DNA from 3 places in the Sphingobium chungangianum genome. Region 2 is predicted to be linked to each of the others. Evidence: predicted binding sites of a transcription regulator. Region 2 holds the regulator's gene; each other region holds the start of a gene.
What was found. Region 2 encodes LexA, which represses DNA repair genes until DNA is damaged. Its sites were predicted from a motif close to GTTCCNCNCTTGTTCT; they were not measured.

Region 1 (7,646 bases), 210 kb from region 2:
TTCGGCCGCCTCGACATCCTGGTCAATAACGCGGGCGAACAACATCCCGATCAGGACATCACCGACATCACCGAAGAACAGCTGCGCCGCACTTTCCAGACCAACATCTTCGGCATGTTCTTCCTGACGCAAGCAGCACGCCCGTACCTCCAAAAAGGCGCCGCCATCGTCAACTGCACCAGCGTCACCATGTATCAGGGCTCGTCGGAACTGCTCGACTATTCCAGCACGAAAGGCGCCATCACCGCCTTCACCCGTAGCCTGTCGGAAAATCTCGTAAAAGACGGCATCCGCGTCAACGCCGTAGCCCCCGGCCCGATCTGGACCCCGCTCAACCCCTCGGGCGGCGCGAGCCCGGAAAAGCTCGAACATTTCGGCGAGTCAGTCCCCATGGGCCGCCCCGGCCAACCCAACGAAGTAGCCCCCGCATTCCTCTTCCTGGCGTGCGAGGACGGCAGCTACATGTCCGGCCAGGTCCTCCACCCCAACGGCGGTACGATCGTGAATGGATAACTGGTCCAGAAACCGTCGACAGTCGGCTGAACCGCCAGAGGAACCGCTTCTGCTACGCGGGCAAAGCTTTATGGCGCTCCATATGCGGCAGAAAATCCATCTTGCCGATGTCCAATCCCGCGTTGCGCAGCAACGCATATGCCATTGTTACGTGAAAGTAGAAGTTCGGCATGATCCAGTCGCGAATATCCTCCTCCGACGACATAAGGAAGCGGATGCCATTGGGCAATGTGAGATCGACGACTGTGTCGGCGTCTGCCCAACCAGCGGGGACTGCTCGATCGTTTAGCGATCGAACCACCGCAATGCGTTCGGCAACCTCCGCGAGTGATTTATACGATACAACTTCGAGTGCGACGCTCTGCCCGGCGACTTGATTCAGTGCCAGCAATACTTGGTTCAGAGCCACGCGAAACTGCATCTCCAGCGGAAACATGTCGTCGGTCAGTCTCTCCGCGAGCACATCATCCGTCATCCCAGAATCGATAGCTTTCCCGACAAGGTGATCGAGGCTGCCGAGCATGTTGTCGAAGGTCATCCGGGCGGACAGAGCGTAGGACATCGCAGACCCTCAAAAAAAGCCGGTGCAAAGCTATGGCATTCGCCTCTGCGGTCAAGCGGCGATCGAAGCATAACATTTCGAAGGCGCGGCAATCCTCACGGCCGCCACCGCCTCGCTTCAATCATATCGCCCCTCCCCCGGAGGAACGCCAGCAAAAGCTCAATTCGCCTTGCTCATATCCACCTTCTCCACCCACTCCGGATAGAAGGTCGGCTCCCGGTTAGACCACCCCACCGCCGTCGCCGCCGCCTCGCTGATCGACTGCAACAGCGCCCGCCGCTTCTCAGGATGCAGATGCGGCAAGCTCGCCGCCGCGCAGAACGCGCCCGGCAACCACGGCCTGGCCCCCGCCCCCAACAGCCGTTCATACAAAAACCGGTAGGCCGAAAAGCTGCTCAGCCTGTCCTGCCCCAAATCGAAAGCCGAAATCGTCACCAGCGGCGCCATGAACGGCTCCATCTGGTCCAGCCCGCTGTCATCGGGCACCCGCGCCTTGATCTCATCCAGCCGCCCGTAGATGCGGGCCTGCGCGCGGATGCTCGCTTCCTCCACCATGTCGCGCGACCATAGCTTCATGGCGTCGCGGCGGTGGAGGCCGATGTCCAGCGACCGGCGGATATAGCGCTGCGTGGCAGACGGGAAACTGGCGAATTCGCGCAATTCAGCCAGGGTGATTGCCCCGTCAGCCGGTCTTGCATTGGTGCCCATGCTCTTGCCCTCCGACTTCAAGTCGATCAGCAGAACATGCGCCCAACATGGTTACTGTAAGCTTAAGCGCCGGTTCTGCCGACAACTACAGGGAATCACTTTTCCTTGTGCGTCGCAACATGTAATTTTTGTGAAAGCGATAAAAGGAGGCAGCAAAGCCCCCTTACCAAATAGCATCGGGTCCTTAAGCAACGGCAAGCCGCAAACCCTCCCTCTGCGCCTTCTGCGTTCTCCGCGCGAAAATATATCACGCGCAACGGCAGCGATACGGAAGCACAATCAGAAGGCGAAGCGAGCGCCCCAGACTTAACCTCTATCCAGCTCCCAAGCCTCGCCTCAAGGACAAAGCTGACGCCTGACCTCCGCGCCTCCGCGCCTCCGCGCCTCCGCGTGAACCAAAATAGGGCGCGGCCACCAGCCACGCCCCAAAACGCAAAACCTTAAGCAACATCCCGTTGAGAACCCGCGAAACCACGCCACCCCCGGCATCCTACGCAATGCCCAAGTGCCGACGCATCCTCCTCACTCGTCCGCCTGAACCGGCAACGGCTCGCCCCGCAACTCGCGTGCAAGGTCGGGCCAATGCGACCGCCCCGCCGCACTCGCCGCCGCCTTCTGCAACCCCCGATATTGGGCAAGCACGCTAAGCCCCAAATCCGTCAGCACCGCGCCCTCGCTGGACGTCGCCACCAGCGGCGCGGACCAGCATCGGTTCATCACGTCCACCAGCATCCAGCAGCGCCGATAGCTCATCTTCAGCTTCCGCCCAGCCGCCGAAATCGACCCCTCGCTGGCGATCGCATCCAGCAGGTCGGCCTTGCCCGGCCCCATGGCGATCTCGTCACCACAATAAAGCTGTATCTTGATCTTCAGTGCAGGGCCGCTCATCCGCCCATTATGGCATGGGCAGCCCGCCCCGCCAATCGCTGCGTCAGGCTCGCCGTTCCAACACCGCGCCAATCATGCTGCGCCACACAGTAACGTCGCCCGCCTGCGCCATCTGCTCATCGGGCTCCCGCAGCGTGTGGAGGATCGCATAGGCATCATCCAGATAGTTTTGCCAGCTCGCATCCACCGCGCCCGCCGCATGGGGATCATCGCCCTCGCCATTCAGGCTCAGCTGGCGTCCGGCCAGCACCCGGGCAATGCGTTCGATCGCGGGAGTAGCGGAAGTCGGCATCAATAAGGCTCCTCTCACCTTGCAGCGTCATGCGCTTGGCGAACCGCCCGGCCACCGCCGATCCGGTTCGCCTCGCCCATGGATCATATCACCAATATCGCCGCCGTCTATCGCCCCGCCTTCTCATCCTCATCTTCTTCTTCGTGGAATCCCGACGAAGGAACCGGGTCGCCATGGTCGCCCGGCTTGGTGGCCGACGGCGGATCGGACGCATCCATACTGTCCATCAACCCTTCCTCCAGCTGCTCCTCGGGGGTGACGGCATGGTCCTGCGCATCCGTGGGACGCTCATCATGCGCTTCTTCACGGCTGTTGGGACGAATATCGGTCTTGTCGCTCATCTTGTTCTCCTCAGCGCACGAACGTCGCGCGCCACGCAGGATCAACGGCCAGTCCCGATGGCCGGTTCCCAGAGCATCCTCCAGCGCTCAATGTCCCCCCTCCCGCAAGCGTTCAAACGAGGCACGTGACTCGTTTGAAGGGTTAGGGGGTGGGCCAGCGCAACGCCAGCGATGAAGAGCCGATCACTCCTCCCCCTCAAACGCAAAGCCTCAATTCCCCGCGCCAGGCACCTTATCCTTGCCCACCTCGGCAAAGCGGCTCGCATCCTTGCCCTGCGCCTTGGCGATCGCGATGGCGACCGGTTCACGGACATGATCCACCGCCGCGATCTGACAGGACCGCAAATCCTGCATGGTCCGGCCGGGGCAAACCTTCACCGCAGCGCGCCGGATACGGGCATTCAATTCCTGCTGACCCGACTTCTTCGACAGGTCCAGATCGTCATAGCGCACATCGATCGTACGGCCGTTGGATTCAAACGGAATGACGCTCGCCTGCGCCGCCGCACTCATCAACACGGTGGCAGACAGTGCCGCCAGCATGGCACCGCCGGTGCGATTGATAAAAAATGTCATGATGGTCCCCCTTCGATTGAACTGCTTGGGACTCGTCGCTCTTCAGGCGACCTGGTCCGCGATAAAGCCGCGAAGGCTGGGACCCGTCAGTCCTTCCGGCAGGGCGCAGATTTAAACAGGCCAGCGGCCTCTGTCGATCCCAAAAAGCCTTGTTGTCGTAGCGTAAAACACCACTCGTCGAAAATGGCCGAACAAGAAAACGCCCCCGGCGCAAGGGACGGCCGGGGGCGTATCCGGGATGCTGTCGGGCTATCCGGGATCTCTCATATCTACAGAAGTCGAGACGCCACCGCCGCAGCTTTCCCGTCGCGGCCCTTATACACCTGATCGGTTAATATCGCTCTACCTTTCGGTGACCCGCCGCCTGCTCGCGCTGGAAAGCATGGGCCGCTTGCGAGCCGCCGCCTGCTATCCCATATCCGCGCCCATAGCCCGGCAACGGCCTTGCTCCCAAAGAACAAATCTGGAACAACACGCCCCATGAGTCTGACCACAATTTCCGTACGCGGCGCGCGTGAGCACAACCTCAAGGGCGTGGACGTCGATCTACCCCGCGACAGCCTGATCGTCATCACCGGCCTGTCGGGGTCGGGCAAATCTTCCCTAGCCTTCGACACCATCTATGCTGAGGGTCAGCGCCGCTATGTGGAGAGCCTCTCCGCCTACGCCCGCCAGTTCCTTGAGATGATGCAGAAACCGGACGTCGAACATATTGACGGCCTTTCTCCCGCCATCTCGATCGAACAGAAGACGACCAGCCGCAACCCCCGCTCCACGGTCGCGACCGTCACCGAAATCTACGACTATATGCGCCTCCTCTGGGCGCGCGTCGGCATCCCCTATTCCCCCGCGACCGGCGAGCCGATCAGCGCCCAGACCGTCAGCCAGATGGTCGACCGCGTGATGCAATTGCCGGAGGGCACCCGCTTCTACCTCCTCGCCCCCGTCGTCCGCGGCCGCAAGGGCGAGTATAAGAAAGAACTGCTGGAATGGCAGAAGGCAGGCTACACCCGCGTCCGCATCGACGGCGAAATGTACCTGATCGAAGACGCCCCCGCCCTCGACAAGAAATACAAGCATGACATCGAAGTCGTCGTGGACCGCCTCGCCGTGGGCGCCGACATGTCCACCCGCCTCGCCGACAGCTTCGAACAAGCCCTGAAACTCGCCGACGGCCTTGCCTATGTGGATTTGGCGGACGGCACCCTAGACTCCCTCTCCCCTTCAGGGGTTGGTCAGAGTCACGTGCCTCTGACCAAGGCCGGGGAGAGGGGAGCAACCCCCGGAAAAATGAAAAACGCCGGCATCCCCGACAACCGCATAGTCTTCAGCGAAAATTTCGCCTGCCCCGTCAGCGGCTTCACCATCCCCGAGATCGAACCCCGCCTCTTCTCCTTCAACGCCCCGCAAGGCGCCTGCCCCGCCTGCGACGGCCTCGGAGAACGCCAGGAATTCGACCCCGAACTAGTCGTCCCCAACGAACATCTCACCCTCAAAAAGGGCGCCATAGTCCCCTGGGCCAAATCCAACCCGCCCAGCCCCTATTACATGCAAGTCCTCGGCTCTCTCGCGAAGGAGTTCGGCTTCAACCTGGAAACCCCGTGGCAAGACCTCCCCCCAGAGGTCAAAATCATCATCCTCCACGGCACCGCAGGCAAGCCGGTCACGCTAAAGTTCGTAGACGGCAAAAAATCTTACGAGGTCAAAAAACCCTTCGAAGGCGTCATCGGCAACCTCAACCGCCGCCTCCTCCAGACCGACTCCGCCTGGATGCGCGAGGAACTGAGCAAATACCAAACCGCCATGCCGTGCGAGACCTGCCACGGCGCCCGCCTCAAACCCGAAGCGCGCGCCGTCAAGATCGCGGGCGAGGACATCTCCATGTCCACCCGCCGCTCGGTGGTGGACGCGCTCGGCTTCTTCTCCACCCTCCCCGCGCACCTCACCGACCAGCAGAACCAGATCGCCAAAGCCATCCTCAAGGAAATTGTCGAGCGCCTCGGCTTCCTCAACAATGTCGGCCTCGACTATCTGAACCTCGACCGCACCAGCGGCACCCTGTCGGGCGGCGAGTCCCAGCGCATCCGCCTCGCCAGCCAGATCGGCAGCGGCCTCTCAGGCGTCCTCTACGTCCTCGACGAACCCAGCATCGGCCTGCACCAGCGCGACAATGACCGCCTGCTCGTCACCTTGAAGCGCCTGCGCGACCTCGGCAACACCGTCATCGTCGTGGAGCATGACGAGGACGCGATCCGCATGGCCGACTATATCGTCGACATGGGGCCGGGCGCGGGCGTCCACGGCGGCACCATCGTCGCGCAGGGCACCCTCAACGAACTGCTAGCCCACCGCGACAGCCTGACCGCGGATTACCTCAACGGCACCCGCCGCATCGAAGTCCCCACAAAGCGCCGCAAGGGCAATGGCAAGAAGCTCACCGTCCACAACGCCCGCGCCAACAATCTGCAAAACGTCACCGCGTCGATCCCGCTCGGCACCTTCACCTGCATCACCGGCGTCTCCGGATCGGGCAAGTCCAGCTTCACCATCGACACCCTCTACGCCGCGTCCGCCCGCACCCTGAACGGCGCGCGCATCGTCGCTGGCCCCCACGACAAGGTCACCGGCCTTGAACATTGCGACAAGGTGATCGACATCGACCAGTCGCCCATCGGCCGCACCCCCCGATCCAACCCGGCCACCTATACCGGGGCCTTCACCAACATCCGCGACTGGTTCGCCGGGCTCCCCGAAGCACAGGCGCGCGGCTACAAGCCCGGCCGCTTCAGCTTCAACGTCAAGGGCGGCCGCTGCGAAGCCTGCACCGGCGACGGCCTGCTCAAGATCGAGATGCACTTCCTCCCCGACGTCTATGTCACCTGCGACGTCTGCCACGGCGCCCGCTACAATCGCGAGACGCTGGAGGTGAAGTTCAAGGGGCACAGCATCGCCGACGTGCTCGACATGACCGTCGAGGACGCGGTGGAATTCTTCAAGGCCGTCCCCCCATCCGCGACAAGATGGCCATGCTCGCCGAAGTCGGCCTCGGCTACATAAAGGTCGGCCAGCAAGCCACAACCCTCTCCGGCGGCGAAGCCCAGCGCGTCAAGCTCGCCAAGGAACTCTCCCGCAGAGCCACCGGCCAGACCCTCTACATATTGGACGAGCCCACCACCGGCCTCCACTTCGAAGACGTCCGCAAACTCCTCGAAGTCCTCCACGCCCTGGTCGAACAGGGCAACAGCGTGGTCGTGATCGAGCATAACCTCGACGTCATCAAGACCGCCGACTGGATCATCGACATGGGACCAGAGGGCGGCGTCAAGGGCGGCGAAGTCGTCGCCGAAGGCACGCCGGAAAAGGTAGCGAAGAACGCCCGGAGCTTCACCGGGCGCTATCTTGCGCCGTTGTTGGGGATGGAGGCTGTGGCGGCGGAGTGATTGCCCAACGGGCAAAAAAAGGAGGGCTGAAAACAGCCCTCCTTTATTGTACCTTATGACGCTATTTAACCACCAGTGTTCATGAGGTCTCTCCTCAATGGATCTCAATCCAAACCTCTTTACTCTTTAAAGCGGATTTGGTTGCTAAAATCCTACATGTCAACCCTTATCCTAGGTGCTCGTATATGACCACCTCCCCCGCAGCCACCATAGCTAGGTGAACCCATGGAATAAGCCGCTCAAAATTTTCTCGTGTAGGAAGAATAATTTTCCCCGCTTGAGCCTCCCCTCCATGAGCTAGCCCATGGCGAATTTGCCGAAGCGCC
Region 2 (7,646 bases):
CTCAAAGGCTGGATAAATGCGATTGCCATCCACCGTTGCTACGGTAACGCCATTGCGCGTCAGCATCGTGAGCAGCGGTAGAACCTCGTCATATCCCTGACGGCTTATGCGGTCCAAATGCTCCACGATAAGCACATGGCCATTTTGGAAGTAGCCAGCTTCCGCCTGCTGCTCAAACTCGTAAAATGCGCCACCTTGTTTGCGGTTAGAACCTGAGAAAGCGGAGCGGCCTTCATCTCGCAAAATGCGGGTGGCGTCTGTTTCCCAACCATGCTGCTTCGCCATTTCCTCGCACAAGCGAAGCTGGCGATCCATGCTGCTGCCCTTGCCTTGTTCAGCGTTTGAGAAGCGGGCGTAAATTGTGGCGGGTTGGGTCATCTTTTCTGCCTACGCCCAAAGGGCTTAACGGGTTGCTACTCCTATTACACTACGACGGGCGCGGAGGTGCCGACAGTTCGATCTTGCGTCGCGGCACTGCTGGTGCTGGGCGGGCTTGCGCTAGGGCGCGAGGCTATCACCTTGCGGCTGATAGCCGCCGGTGCACTGGTGGTTCTGTTGGCATGGCCAGAGGCGCTGGCGGGGCCAAGCTTCCAGATGAGTTTCGCCGCTGTTATCGCCATTGTTGCCTTGGGCGAGCATCACCGCTTTCGGGCGTTCGCGGCATCCCGTGAGGAACCAGCACTTCGGCGACTGGGGCGTCACCTTGCCGTCCTGCTTCTCTCAGGCTTTGCGGTGGAAATGGTTCTGGCGCCGATCGCGTTGTTCCACTTTCACAAGGCTGGGATGATCGGCGCTTTCGCAAACCTTGTGGCTATTCCCCTGACGACCTTTGTCGTCATGCCGCTGGAGGCGTTGGCCCTGCTGTTGGATGTTGCCGGTCTCGGGGCTCCTGCCTGGTGGTTGACAAGCCGTGCGCTCGATCTGCTGCTGCTGATCGCGCATTGGGTGGCGGCAAGTCCATGGGCGATCGTCACTGCGCCGTCCGTGCCCAACGTGATTTTCGGGATTATCGTGCTGGGCGGCCTTTGGTGCCTGCTGTGGCGAAGCGCTTGGCGATGGGCGGGAATGGTCCCCGTGACGCTGGGGATGGCCATCATCGTGATGAGTTCGCCTCCCGACATTCTGGTGACCGCGGATGGGCGCCATGTGGCCGTCCGGGGGCAGGACGGCGACATGGCTCTTCTGCGCGAACGGGCCGGAGATTTTGTCCGCGATATGATCGCAGAGAGTGCAGGCTATGGAGGTCCACTGGGCGCTCTTGCAGACCTGCCTGAGGCGCGTTGTTCCATGGACTTGTGCATGGTGGCCCTAACCGGAGGAGGGCGCATATGGCAGCTATTGGTGACGAGAAGCGGGGTTGTCGTACCCAAGGACATCCTGGCACGCGATTGCGCGCGCGCCGACATCGTTATCGCTGACCGCCGCCTGCCGCCATGGTGTCGGCCCCGCTGGCTGAAAGCCGACCGGCGGTTGTTGGCACATACCGGCGGGCTGGCGATCGATCTTGATGGAGGAACCGTGCGAACCGGGAAAACAGTGGGCGACGCACATCCGTGGGTCGCCCGCCCTTTCTATTTACCGTCGCGCCGCCGATCCGATCAGTTGTACCGCCGGAGCAGACCAGCCAGCTTTCCTTGAATGCGCACCTGCTGCGAATCGTAGATTTGCGGCTCATAAGCATTGTTGGCCGGATCGAGCCTGACCTTAGGTCCCTGGCGATGATAATATTTCAGCGTCGCCTCGCTATCCTCGATCAGTGCGACCACGATTTGTCCCTCGCGCGCGACTTCAGTGCGCTGGATCAGTGCAAAGTCACCGTCGAGGATGCCCGCATCGATCATCGAATCGCCCGAAACCTCAAGAGCATAATGGTCTCCGGCACCCAATAGCGCCGCAGGAACGGACAGCATATTCTGTCCTTCCATGGCTTCGATCGGGACGCCTGCGGCAATCCGACCGTGAAGGGGGATGTCGATCACGTCGTTGGCTGCAATCGGGGGCTTGGTCGATAGTTGCGGCTTGGGTGTTGATGCGACCTTAGGCGCGCGATGCATCGCTTCAGGAAGTTTCAAAACCTCCAGCGCTCGCGCCCGATTTGGCAGGCGGCGGATGAATCCGCGTTCTTCCAGCGCATTAATCAACCGGTGAATCCCGGATTTCGATCGAAGATCGAGCGCTTCCTTCATCTCCTCGAACGAAGGCGAAACCCCGCCTTCCTCGAGCCGCGTTTGAATGAAGCTGAGCAATTCCTGTTGCTTGGGCGTCAGCATGCCGACTTATCCTCCATAGAACGGATGGAGAACGCATAGGAAACGTAAGGAGGCAAGTCAAGCAGGGTTGCGCCAAGCGTAACGAAAGGAACGGACCTGCGTCACAGCCGTTCAGTAGCGGCCTTCCCAAAGAGGGTGAATAGGAGAGTAAGATGGCGAACCAGAACGATCAGGACAAACAGCGCCGCCAGCAAGGTGGTGACCGCTCAAGCCAGGGCGGCCGTCAGCAGCAGCAGGAAAATCGCCAGGGTCAAATGGGCGAGAGCCGCAAGGACAAGAGCGATCACAGCAAGCAGCAGCGCTGATCTACGTTCGGTTGAATCATGGGGAGGGGCCGCTTTGCGGCCCCTTTCTCATTGCCAGAGCGGAACGATGGTTACTTTGTCGCCTACGGCAGCCGGAGGTGAATCGGCCGGTCGAAGGATCAGGCAGTCCGCTTGAGCCAGGGCTGCGGTAGCGGCGCTGTCCTGCGAGGTAACCGAGACCAACCCAGCACCAGTGAGGTAGGCGCGAAGATAGTCGTCGCGCTCTCCTGTCGCTGGGAGTGGGGCGGCGAGTTCCGCGATCATTGTACGCGGGAGTGGGCTAGCGGCTCCGGCCATGTGCCGGACGAGCGGCAGCAGGAACAGCGTTGCGGTCACGAAGGCGGATACGGGATTGCCTGGGAGGCCGAGGAATAGGGCGTCGCCCAGCGTTCCCGCCATAAGCGGCTTGCCGGGTCGCATGCGAATCTTCCAGAAATCCAGAGTGCCGCCTGCCGCCTGGAATGCGGGCCTCACCAAGTCGTGATCGCCGACCGAGGCACCTCCGGTCGAGACGATGATATCGGCCCCGGCGGCTTCTTGGAGCGATCGGACCATTGCGTCCAGATCGTCGGAAACGATGCCGACGTCGATAACCTCCGCGCCTGCCTGACCTAGCATGGCCGCAAGCATGGGCGCGTTGGAGGACGGCAAGCGGCCAGAGGGCGTGGGCGCTCCCGGGGGAACGAGTTCATTGCCGGTAGAGATCAGGGCGATGCGCGGGCGGCCGCCGACCGGGAGGGTTCCGTGGCCCCCAAGAACGGCGAGAGCAATCTGCGCGGGACCCAGTGGAGCACCGGCAGGCAGCAATAGATGATTTGTGCCAAAGTCGCTTGCCGCCGGGCGCACATTTCGTCCTGTGGGTAATGGAGAGCCGAGGGGATGCACGAGCTGGCCGTCCAGCTGGGCATCTTCCTGGATCAGGACGGTATCGGCGCCTGGCGGAAGTGGTGCGCCAGTGAAGATGCGGCAGCATTCCCCCCGAGCCAAAGTAGAGGGAAGGGAGCCGCCCGCCGTGCTTTCAGCGGTTAGGCGCCAGGGGCCAGGCCATTCTGCCGCACGAATGGCATATCCGTCCATCGCCGATAGATCTGCCCAAGGCTGATCGCGCAAGGCGACGACGTCGCGTGCGAGCCATCGGCCTACACAGTTGAAAACCGGGGCGTCCTCTTCCGGCAAGCGGCTACCCAGCGCAAGCAGGCGCGCTTGAGCCTCCGCGACCGGGAGCAGGCTCATGCGACGCGCCAGTCGCCCGACTTGCCGCCCGACTTTGCGAGCAACCGGACGTTGCCGATGATCATGCCCTTATCGAGCGCCTTTGCCATGTCATAGATGGTCAACAGCGCCGCAGAGGTGGCGGTAAGTGCCTCCATCTCAACGCCAGTTTGACCCGCGCTTCTGGCGGTAGCCGTGACGGTGACGCCTTCTGTTTCCAGATCGAAGTCGATAGCCACCGAGGTCAGGGCGATGGGATGACAGAGGGGGATGAGGTCGGAGGTCCGCTTTGCCGCCATGATGCCTGCCACTCGCGCTACCGCGAGGACATCGCCTTTCTTCACCAGTCCTTGCGCGATGGCGGCCGCCGCTTCAGCGCTCATGCCGATGTGGCCGGTTGCGATGGCTTCACGGGCGGTCACGGCCTTGGCGGAAACATCGACCATATGGGCCGACCCATCCCCATCAAGATGGGTGAGCTTGCTCATGCGCCGGTCAGCAGCGCGCGGGTGGCGGCTTCGACATCGGGCTGGCGCATCAGGCTTTCGCCCACCAGGAAGCAGCGGACGCCATGTTCGGACATGGCGATCAGGTCGGCATGGCTGCCAAGGCCGCTTTCGGCGACGAAGGTGCAGCCTTCCGGCGCGTGGCCGACCAGTTCATAGGTGCGGGCGAAGTCAACGCTGAAGTCTCGCAGGTCGCGGTTGTTGACGCCGATGAGGCGCGAGCGGAGCTTGAGCGCGCGTTCCAGTTCATGAGCATCATGGACTTCGATCAGTGCATCCATGCCAAGGCCGAGGGCGGCGTCTTCTATCTCGGCCATCTGGCTGTCGTCCAGCGCGGCAGCGATGATGAGGATGGCATCGGCTCCGAGCGAGCGGCTTTCCAGCACCTGCCAGGGATCGACCATGAAATCCTTGCGCAGGACCGGCAAAGCGCAGGCGGAACGGGCGGCCATGAGATAATCGTCATGGCCTTGGAAATAAGGTTCGTCCGTCAAGACCGACAGGCAGGCGGCACCAGCGGCGGCGTAGGCCTGAGCATGGGCGGGCGGGTCAAAATTCTCGCGGATAAGACCTTTCGATGGGCTGGCCTTCTTGATCTCCGCGATGAGCCCAAAGCCCGAGCGAGCGGCGCTGTCCAGTGCCTGGCGGAAGCCGCGCGGGGGTGTCTGCTCGGCGGCGCGGGCGTGGAGCGTCGAGACGGTGATCGCTGCCTTGCGGCGGGCCACTTCCTCGCGTTTCGTGTCGCAGATTTCGATCAGCTTGTTCGTCATTTATAGGCAATCCAGCAATTGAGCAGCGCGTTGGCGAGTCCACGGTCGATGGTTTCGGCAGCTTCCTCGACACCTTCGCGCAGATCGGTAACGGCGTCCGCTACGAGAAGGGCAGCGGCTGCGTTAAGCAGCACGGCGTCGCGATAGGCGCCCGGCTCACCCTGAAGCAGGGCACGCAGGGCGGCGGCGTTATGAGCGGGGTCACCGCCGCGTATCGCCTCAACCGGGTGCGTAGGCAGTCCGGCGTCGGCCGGGGTGAGGCGGCGCATTGCGACGATGCCCTGCGCGGTGACTTCGGCGACGTCGTTGCCGCCCGCGAGGGACAGTTCGTCGAGGCCCTCATCACCCGAAACGATCATGGCGCGATCGACGCCAAGTTCCGCCAGCGCCTCGGCATAGATGGGAACATAGGCGGGGCGGGCGATGCCGACTAGCTGACGGCGCACACCGGCAGGATTGGCGAGCGGACCCATCAGGTTGAAGATGGTGCGCTGGCCGATGGCCTTGCGGATCGGGCCGAAGCGTTTGAGCGCGGGGTGATGCTTCTGCGCGAAGAGGAAGCAGATGCCGAGATCGGCCAGCGTTGCCTCCGCCGTATCGGCGACGCGATCAAGATCGAGGCCGAGCGCTTCGAGCGTGTCGGCGGCCCCGGCCTTGGATGAAGCGGCGCGGTTGCCATGCTTGGCGACGGGCACTCCGGCGGCGGCTACCACAAGACTCACTGCTGTCGAGACGTTGAGCGTGTGGTGGCCATCTCCGCCTGTGCCGCAGACGTCGATTGCGCCTGCGGGGGCGGCGATGGGGATCATGCGCGCGCGCATGGCGCGGGCGGCGGCGGCGATCTCTGTTGCAGACTCGCCGCGCTGAGCCATGGTGACGAGAAAGGCGGCGATCTCCGCCTCTGGCAGGTTGCCGTCGAACAACAGGTCGAAGGCGGCGGCGGCCTCGGTTGCGCTCAATGGCGCTGCGGGATCGGGCAGGCGGGTCATCGCCTTTGCCTTAATCACGACGCCGCGCCGGAGTCGAGGGGAGGGTGCGGGAAAGTCTTTCGCACATGACATAGCGAAGCCCTGTGCTTCGTTCGCTCCGCCGCGAAACCGAAATCAGGCGGCTGCGCGCTCCTTTACCGGAATCCCGGCGATCCGCATGAAGTTCGCCAGCATCTCATGCCCGTATTCGGTCGCGATGCTTTCCGGATGGAACTGGACCGAGTGGATCGGAAGGCTTTGATGGCGGAAGCCCATGACTGAGCCATCCTCGCTGGTCGCATTCACGATGAGGCTCTGCGGAATGTTATCCACGATGAGCGAATGATAACGGGTCGCTGTGAAGGGGGATGGAATGCCCTCGAAAAGCCCCGTTCCGTCATGGGTGACGGGGGAGGTCTTGCCATGCATCAGACCGCCCCGAACGACTTGCCCGCCGAAATGCTGGCCGATCGCCTGGTGGCCGAGGCATACGCCCAGCAGTGGTGCGCCCGCGTCGGCGGCGGCCGCTACGAGTTCAAGGCTGACGCCCGCCTCATTGGGCGTGCAGGGACCGGGCGAAAGCAGGAAGGCGCTGGCGCCGCTGGAGAGGGCCTGGCCTGCCGAAATGGCATCGTTGCGGACGACCTCCACCTCTGCGCCCAACTCCATGAGGTAGTGGACCAGGTTCCAGGTGAAGCTGTCATAATTGTCGATGACGAGGATCATGGGACCATGGCTATAAACAGCGAAGCGCGCCGGGCCAATCGGAATCGGCACTGGCAGCTGGCTGAACCGGCGACATGCTTTTGCGTTGTCCCTCCGGAGCGACATGAGGGAGGATGGTATGAAGCGCTACGCCTATGGTTGGATCACGGCCCTGTTCTTTCTGGTGTCGATCGTGGGTCATTGGGTGTTTGGCTGGTGGGCCTATGTGGATGACGCAAAGACGCACGGGCAGGTGCCTGAACTGGCGGCCTATGCCATCGAGATGGGCCGGGATACGTTCGAGAATTGGCAGTCGGAATTTCTCCAGCTGATCTGGCAAGTCGTAGGCCTGGCCTATTTCCTCTATGTCGGTTCGCCAGCCTCCAAGGAGAATGACGACCGGTTGGAAGTGAAGGTCGACGAACTGCTGAAAATGGCGGGGGGCAAGGATGCCGAGCGGTTGATCAACGAAATAGACAGCCGTTATCTGCGCGCCGGTGGTCATGCGAAGCCGCACGGTCAGGATCTGGGCTATGAATGATAGCAGGGAACCCGGAGGCCTGTCAGCCGCTTCTTGACGATATGTGTTCGTGAGGAGGACGGAAATGGCCAAAGCTGAGTTTACCGATGCGATCGCCCTGTTGAAAGCTGATCACCGCAAGGTCGAGGACCTGTTCGAGCAGTTTGAAAAGGCGAGGGCCGCAAACCGGAAGCAGGAAATCGCGCATCAGATCTGCACCGAGCTGAAGATTCACACGACGATCGAGGAGGAGATTTTCTACCCCACCTTTCGCGGCAAGATCGAGGACGACACGCTCGATGAAGCCTATGTCGAGCATGACGGCGCGAAGGTGCTGGTGAATGATATCGAGGCCGGATCGCCGGAAGATGATTTCTACGATGCCAAGGT
Region 3 (7,646 bases), 630 kb from region 2:
TATCTGCTGTGGCGTTTTACCCCGGTTCGCCAGCCCAACGCGCTGGATGATGTGCACCGCCTGCTGACCGGGGACGCGGGGCGGCAGATGGGCGAGGCCGGGATCATGGCGGTGATGATCGGCGGTGAAGGGCGTATCCGCGCGGCGAACGGGGCTTTCCTGCTGCGTGCCGCTGGCCGGATCGACGCCAACATCACCGGCCGCGACTTTGCCGCCCATATGCGCGTCGATGACAAGGGGCGGCTATTTCTGGCGCGCGAGGAATCGGGCGGGCTGCCGCTGCGGTTGCTGCAGGTGCCCTTGCGTCGGACGGCTCAGCCTGCTGGTAGCCAAGTGGGCCAAGATGGTCCGATGCTGCTGCTGCTGATCGATGAGCCAGCGGGCAGCGCGGGCGGTACATCGGCGCTTTCCTATATCGAAACGCTGCTGTCCCTGCTGCCCTTCGGCCTCGCCATGGCGGATCGCGATGGTCGCGTCCTGTTCCTCAACAATGCCTTCTCCCGCGCGGCGGGACTCAAGCGTAGCGAACGGCCGAGCTATCCCGGCGATCTGGTCGTGCGAGAGGATCAGGCAGCGGTTGCCGACGCCGTGCGCCGCTTTGCCGTTGGCCCGCAAATGTCAGGCGATATCGCCATCAGGCTGCGCAACGAACCGGAGGAGCCGACGGCGCTGAGCCTGGCGGGCGTTCGGGGCCTTGGCGAGGCGGCGGTGCTGCTCAGCCTCAAGGACAATAGCGAGGAAAGCAAGCTCAAGCGGCAGGTGGCGCAGGCGACCAAGATGCAGGCGATCGGCCAGCTCGCCGGGGGCGTCGCGCATGACTTCAACAATATCCTGACCGCGATCATCGGCCATTGCGACCTGATGCTGATGCGCCATACGCCAGGCGACAGCGACTATGACGATATTCAGCAGATCAAGTCGAACAGCAATCGCGCGGCCGGGCTGACGCGCCAGCTGCTCGCCTTTTCGCGGCAGCAGACATTGCGTCCGCAGGTGCTGCAATTGCCCGATATCGTTGCCGACGTCTCCAACCTGTTGAAGCGCCTGCTGGGTGAGAGCGTGAAGCTGGAGGTGAGCCACGGCCGCAACCTGGGCGCGGTGCGTGCTGATCCGGGCCAGCTGGAGCAGGTGATCGTCAACCTGGCGGTCAATGCGCGCGACGCTATGCCGGAAGGCGGCATCCTCAATATCCAGACCTATGCGGTTCCGGCCGGCAAGGTGCGCGAGATGCGGCAGGAGATATTGCCTGCCGCCGATTATACCGCGCTGCGGGTGTCGGACATGGGGCTTGGCATCCCGCCCGACATTCTTTCCAAGATATTCGAGCCCTTCTTCACTACCAAGGAACTGGGTAAGGGCACGGGGCTCGGCCTCTCCACCGTCTATGGCATCGTCAAGCAGTCGGGCGGCTATATCTTCGCCGAGTTCTGAAATTGGCCGGGGGGCGAGTTTCGTCATCTACCTGCCCGTCTATCAGGGCGCAGACATGGAGCAGGCGATCCCCGCCAAGCTGCCCATCAAGCGCAGCGAGACATGGGGCACGGGCACGGTATTGGTGGTCGAGGACGAGGATATGGTCCGCGCCGTCGCCGAACGCGCCCTTTCGCGTCAGGGCTACAAGGTGCTGACCGCCAATGATGGCGAGCAGGGGCTGGAGGTGCTGGCGAGCGGTGAGAAGATCGACCTGCTGATTTCCGACGTGGTCATGCCCAATATGGATGGCCCGTCCATGGTCGCGCGGGCACGGGATACGCATCCCGACCTGCCCGTGCTGTTCATGTCGGGCTATGCCGAGGAGCAGCTGCGCAAGTCGATCGACCTTGCCAATGTCGCCTTCCTGCCCAAACCATTTTCCGTCAGCCAGTTGGCGGAGGCCGCCCGGGACGCCTTGGCAATGGGTGCAGTGGCGGAATGAACTTCTTGAACGATCAGGCGTTTATGCTGGTCCGCGCGCCGATGATAAGATAGCGAGCGTAACGAAATAGGGGATCGCACATGTCGGACGGCAAGACCATCCTGGTGGTCGAGGATGAAGCGATGATCGGCATGATGCTGGAAGATTATCTCGAAACATTGGGATATCGCCTGTATGCCATCGCCGTCTCGGTGGATGAGGCGTGTGAGCATGCGCGTCAGGGCGGCTTCGACGCCGCATTGGTGGACTGCAATTTGCAAGGTGAGAAAAGCTGGCCGGTCGCGGACTTGCTGGCGCAAAGCGGCATCCCCTTTGTTTTCGCGACGGGCGGCATGGCTGATGATGTGCCGTCAGGGCATTCGGATCGGCCGACTTTGGCAAAACCTTATACGATCGGCGCCGTTGAGCGGGCGCTGACGAAGGTTCTTTCCGCTTAAATAGGAAATTTCCGTTCGCCTCTTGTTCTTTGAGAACAAAGCGGATACATGGTGGCCAAGGCGCCACTTAATCGGCGCTTCCGCTTGACAGGGGATAGGCCGATGACAGCAATGCTCTCACTCATCGATTCCAAGAAGACAGGGACAATGGACAGACAGAAAGCATTGGAAGCGGCCCTTTCCCAGATTGACCGCGCCTTCGGTAAAGGTTCGGCCATGAAGCTGGGCAGCCGCGAGAAGATCGAGATCGAGGCGATCTCGACGGGATCGCTGGGGCTCGACATCGCGCTGGGTATTGGCGGCCTGCCCCGCGGCCGCATCATCGAAATCTATGGCCCTGAAAGCTCCGGCAAGACCACGCTGGCGCTGCATGCCATTGCAGAGGCGCAGAAGACCGGCGGCGTTGCGGCTTTCGTCGATGCTGAGCATGCACTCGACCCCGCTTATGCCAAGAAGCTGGGCGTCGATATTGACGAGCTGATCGTGTCCCAGCCCGATACCGGTGAACAGGCTCTGGAAATCGTCGATACGCTGGTGCGGTCGAACGCCATCGACGTGCTGGTGATCGACTCCGTCGCGGCGCTGGTGCCCCGTGCGGAAATCGAAGGTGAGATGGGCGATAGCCATGTCGGCCTGCAGGCGCGCCTGATGAGCCAGGCGCTGCGCAAGCTGACCGGCTCGATCTCGCGTTCCAAGTGTCTGGTGATCTTCATCAACCAGGTCCGCATGAAGATCGGCGTCATGTACGGCAATCCGGAAACGACGACGGGCGGCAACGCGCTCAAATTCTATGCGTCGGTTCGCCTCGACATCCGCCGTACTGGCCAGATCAAGGATCGCGACGATATCGTCGGCAACGCGACCCGCGTGAAGGTGGTGAAGAACAAGGTGGCGCCGCCGTTCAAGCAGGTGGAATTCGACATCATGTATGGCGAGGGGATTTCGAAGATCGGCGAGATACTCGATCTGGGCGTCAAAGCTGGCGTGGTCGAAAAGTCGGGCGCCTGGTTCTCCTACGACTCCGTCCGCATTGGCCAGGGTCGTGAGAATGCCAAGACCTTCCTCAAGGAAAATCCCGAAATGGCGGAGCGCTTGGAAAAGGTGATCCGGGGCAAGACCGAAGAGGTTGCCGAAGGAATGATGACCGGACCCGAAGCGGAGGATGATGGCGAATAAGCACGGCTAATGCCTGCGGCCGGATCAGCCGCAGGACAGCCGCGCGGCTCTGCCCGCCTTACGTTTCACGCACTGAAAAGGCCCGCCCGCGCATTTTCGCGGGGCGGGCCTTTTACCGTTATAAAGCGCGACTGGGCGAGGCTTGCTCAACAGGGCCAGATGAACATTGATCAGCGGCTGGGGCTTATCATTCCTGCCGGTTTGAGGTCGGAGGGCGGATTTTTGGCGTGGCTCCGCTGGCGTCTTTTGCTCTGCTCGACGGCGAGCTTTTTCTTGAGCCGTACGCCCTGAAGACCCCAGTCTCCAAAATGTACGGCAGCCAGGAATATGAGGAGGCCGTTCATGAACAAGGCGATGGTCAATGGCAGCGCCAGAAAGACGTCGAGTATTTGTTCGGTGGGTGTTTCCACAGGCCCCACCCGGTCGATCCCGAACAAGGCGAGGCCGTCTTCAAGGGAATGACCATCCCATTCTCGCCGGAAAAGCCATTCGCCTACTTCTATCGCCAGAATGCTCGGGGCGATGAGCATGGCGGCGAGGCCGATCATGACCATCGCTTCGCTCAAGAGCTGTACGCCAAGAGAGGGGAGGCGGCGCTTGGTTGCAGGATCATGCACCTGCCTTTCGGGCGCTGCGGATTGCGATATCTCGATCGGTCTCACAGTGGATGACGAAGGCGGGTCCGAAAAGCCGTATCGATCCAGCTTGACCAACATCCGGCGGTTCAACTGAGACTTGCAGCTATCCTCGATGAATTTTTGTTGCTCGATCGTCAGTTCCTGACGGAAGCTGTCGGATTGTCCCTTTCTCATCCGCAGAGCATCTGAATCCGATCGGTCATATTCATGGCCGGGAATGCCCTGGGCGAGTTCCAATGCCTTGAGTTTTTCGAAGGATGAGTTTTCCACCGCATATCCAAGAGCACGGCTATTGACGGGCTCATCCAGGAAATTGAGCATCTTTTCGACTTCTGCCTCCGTTTGAAGCAGTAGATCCTCATAATATATGATGTGATGATCATGCCGTTCGAGGCCATTGGCCCAGCTATTCATATATTTAATATAGTGCGGCAGGCCCCTATTCTCATCCATGAGAAAATCATCAACGCTGCCTTGAAACGACATCTTGTGCCGAGTCACATGGTGATAGTCGGAAATGAGTACGGCCCGCGGATCCCGGATCAGGAATATGATGGGAAGGCGGCCGGGCAGGGTTGGTTTGAAGCGCAGATGGGTGGAAGGGATGAGGGGGAAAGAGGCCTCCTCCGACCTGCGGACAAAGGCCGGTATGCCGCGCACCGGATCCAAGTCGAAATTGGGAGCAAAGGTGAACATGCTCTGGGTCGTAATGGGCGGATATGCACGCGACGCGAGGAAATATTGCGCCAGGATAAACCTGAGCCAGGTCCTGCCCGACTTCGGATAGGAGGCAAGGAGCGCGGTCGCAGCGCTGGAAACCAGACGCAGGCTGCGAGCCGAAGCGATACGGCGCGCCAGAATGAAGGGCGCATGAGCCAGCGAAGCGATGTGGGGCGTGTCCATCAACACAGATTAGCTTGGCAGAAAGCCGGGTGTGAAACTTTTCCGGATGATGGCCAATGTGTGTAAGAAGCTGAAACCATCCTCCCTTTTTTCTGATGGCAGCCAAGTTGATTGACAGGGGATGCGCTATCGTCGAAAAGAACATATAGAGAACATTCTATGGTGGATTCGGTGAACAGGCTTGCAGCCCTCAGGCGGCACATTGCATCACTGGAAGGGATTCCGGCCGTCAAAGCAGATGCGCGTATCACGACCGGGCATGCGGCTTTTGATCAGGCATTGCAGGGTGGCCTTGCCAGAGGTCGGGTGCATGAATTGTTCGGAAATGCTGAAGATGAGGGCGCCACTGCCGGTCTTTCCCTGATCCTTGCCCATCTTGCGGCGCGTGAGGCTCCTCTGTTCTGGTTGCGCCTTCCAGATGGAACGGCGGGACAACCTTATGGCCCGGGGCTCTCCGCGCTTGGAATAGATCCAGCCCATTTGCTGATCGGCGTGATGAAGGATGAGGCGCTGCTGCTGCGCGCGGCGGTCGATGCGTTGCGATGCCCGGCGCTGGGCGCGCTGGTCATCGAACTGCGCGGGCGCGCGCCGCTGCTGGACCTGACGGCAAGCCGCCGCCTGGCGCTGGCGGCGGAGACGTCGGGGGTTACCGCCTTCGTGCTGCGGATCGGCGGCGATCCGGTTCCGAGCGCGGCGGAGACACGGTGGCGGGTGGAGGCTGCGCCATCCGTGCCGTTGCCGGGCAATGCGCCGGGCATGAGCGCCTTTTCACTCCACCTGTTGCGCCGCCGTTCGGGGGCAGACGGCATGACATGGCGGATGGTGTGGAATGCCGAGCGGGGAGATTTTGGAAAAGAGTGCGATGAACGCCATGAGCATGGATGGGCAAGCGGAGGACGCGCTGAGGGGGCGGCGCTACCTGGCGCTGTGGTTCCCCTTCCTGCCGGTCGATCGGCTGCGCATCGCGCGGCCTGACCTGTGGCAAGCGCAGGCCGGTGCCGGGCCGGTCGTCATCGTGGAGGCTGTGCGCGGGGCCATGCGTCTTGTGACACCGGATGCCGATGCACTGGCTCTGGGCCTGAACGCGGGCATGACGCTGGCCGATGCACGGGCGCAAGAGCCCGATCTTGTCAGCTTCGAAGCGGATCATCATGCTGATCAGGATTGGCTGGAGCGGCTGTGCGATGGGTGCGCGCGCTATACGCCTGCGGCTGCGATCGATCCGCCGCATGGGCTGATGCTGGACATCACCGGCTGTGCACATCTGTGGGGCGGGGAGGAAGCCCTGGCGCGCGAAACGGTGGACCGGTTCGATCGGCACGGCATGGAGGTGCGCCATGCGATAGCGGGCACGCCGGAAGGCGCGCATGCGCTGTGCCGTTTTTCCGCAGGGCCAGCGCCTGATGAGGAGGCTGCTTTGCGTCGCCTGCCGGTCGAGGCGCTGGAGCTGGAGCAGGAGAGCGGGGTGGCGTTGCGGCGCGCGGGGCTGCGCACCATCGGCGATCTTGCCGCCCGTCCAGCCGCGGCACTGGCCGCGCGCTTTGGCGAGGAGGCGGTGGATGCGCTCCATCGCCTGCTGGGTCTGGGGCATCGGCCGCTTAGCCCCCGCCGCCCGCGCCCTGTCCTGCGGATCGAGCGCCGTTTCGCCGAGCCTGTAGGCAGCACCGCCTATGCGCTGCAACGGGTTGAGGAGATGGCGGCCGAAGCGGGCGAGCGGCTGACCGAGCGGGGCGAGGGCGGGCGGCGGTTCGAGCTGTTGTTCTTCCGCACCGATGGCCTCGCCTTTCCGCTGCGGGTGGAAACCGGCCTGCCGGTGCGCGATGCGCCCGCGATCATGCGGTTGGTGCAGGAGCGGATCGACAGCCTGTCCGATCCGCTGGACCCTGGATTTGGCTTCGACATGTTGCGCCTTACCGTGCCGCGGACCGAACCGATGGCCGCGACCCAACTGGCGCTGGAAGGGGGCGAGGCAAAGCGCGAGGAGGCGGTGGCTGCACTGGTCGACCGGTTGTCCGTCCGCGCTGGCCGCAACCGCATCCAGCGTCTGGAGCCGCGGGACAGCCATATTCCCGAGCAGGCGCAGCTTGCGCTGCCTGCGATCGAAAGCCGCACCCCGTCCAGTTGGCCGCGCCAGGGAGAACCCGGCGACCCGCCGATGCGCCCCATTCATCTGTTCGACCCACCCCAGCCGATCGAGGTGGTGGCGGAGGTGCCAGACGGCCCGCCCCATCATTTCCGCTGGCGACGCAGCGCGCATGAAGTGACCCGCTATGAAGGGCCGGAGCGCATCGCGCCCGAATGGTGGAAGGCGAAGGACGGTGCGCTGGCGGGCGAAAGCACAGGCATGACGCGCGACTATTACCGGATCGAGGATGCGCGCGGCCGCCGCTACTGGATTTTCCGCCATGGCCTTTACGGCACGGAGGCGCGGCATCCCGGCTGGTACATCCACGGCCTGTTCGCATGAAGCGCGGCAAGGGGCCTGATCCGTCCAAGCCCAAGTCGATGGATCGGCGGGAATTGGATGCGGTGGAAGCGGTGCGGGAAAGCGCGCGGATAAAGGAAGCACGACCTCCT

Region 1: uvrA (excinuclease ABC subunit UvrA) is a predicted target of LexA. The motif match lies at 4,335-4,350, and genes of this name have one in related genera.
Region 3: ACWNC0_RS08200 (ImuA family protein) is a predicted target of LexA. The motif match lies at 5,208-5,223, and genes of this name have one in related genera.

The regions. Positions count from the first base shown of each region.
Region 1 is NZ_CDRNIV010000006.1:676,198-683,843, reverse strand. Features, by position in the region: gene ACWNC0_RS10385 (SDR family oxidoreductase) at 1-513, shown strand, start outside; gene ACWNC0_RS10380 (DUF1993 family protein) at 566-1,075, opposite strand; gene ACWNC0_RS10375 (hypothetical protein) at 1,235-1,783, opposite strand; gene ACWNC0_RS10370 (winged helix-turn-helix domain-containing protein) at 2,306-2,671, opposite strand; gene ACWNC0_RS10365 (hypothetical protein) at 2,715-2,963, opposite strand; gene ACWNC0_RS10360 (hypothetical protein) at 3,071-3,304, opposite strand; gene ACWNC0_RS10355 (UrcA family protein) at 3,515-3,880, opposite strand; gene uvrA (excinuclease ABC subunit UvrA) at 4,361-6,937, shown strand; gene ACWNC0_RS10345 (ATP-binding cassette domain-containing protein) at 6,901-7,320, shown strand; gene ACWNC0_RS10340 (hypothetical protein) at 7,487-7,646, opposite strand, start outside.
Region 2 is NZ_CDRNIV010000006.1:885,011-892,656, forward strand. Features, by position in the region: gene ACWNC0_RS11400 (recombinase family protein) at 1-378, opposite strand, end outside; gene ACWNC0_RS11405 (ComEC/Rec2 family competence protein) at 370-1,638, shown strand; gene lexA (transcriptional repressor LexA) at 1,599-2,270, opposite strand; gene ACWNC0_RS11415 (hypothetical protein) at 2,423-2,575, shown strand; gene ACWNC0_RS11420 (molybdopterin molybdotransferase MoeA) at 2,624-3,808, opposite strand; gene moaC (cyclic pyranopterin monophosphate synthase MoaC) at 3,805-4,275, opposite strand; gene trpC (indole-3-glycerol phosphate synthase TrpC) at 4,272-5,063, opposite strand; gene trpD (anthranilate phosphoribosyltransferase) at 5,060-6,052, opposite strand; gene ACWNC0_RS11440 (anthranilate synthase component II) at 6,167-6,757, opposite strand; gene ACWNC0_RS11445 (DUF6766 family protein) at 6,876-7,277, shown strand; gene ACWNC0_RS11450 (hemerythrin domain-containing protein) at 7,342-7,646, shown strand, end outside.
Region 3 is NZ_CDRNIV010000006.1:259,425-267,070, forward strand. Features, by position in the region: partial or broken gene ACWNC0_RS08180 (response regulator) at 1-1,915, shown strand, start outside; gene ACWNC0_RS08185 (response regulator) at 1,996-2,352, shown strand; gene recA (recombinase RecA) at 2,455-3,528, shown strand; gene ACWNC0_RS08195 (sulfotransferase domain-containing protein) at 3,699-5,069, opposite strand; gene ACWNC0_RS08200 (ImuA family protein) at 5,229-6,044, shown strand; gene ACWNC0_RS08205 (Y-family DNA polymerase) at 5,941-7,536, shown strand; gene ACWNC0_RS08210 (error-prone DNA polymerase) at 7,533-7,646, shown strand, end outside.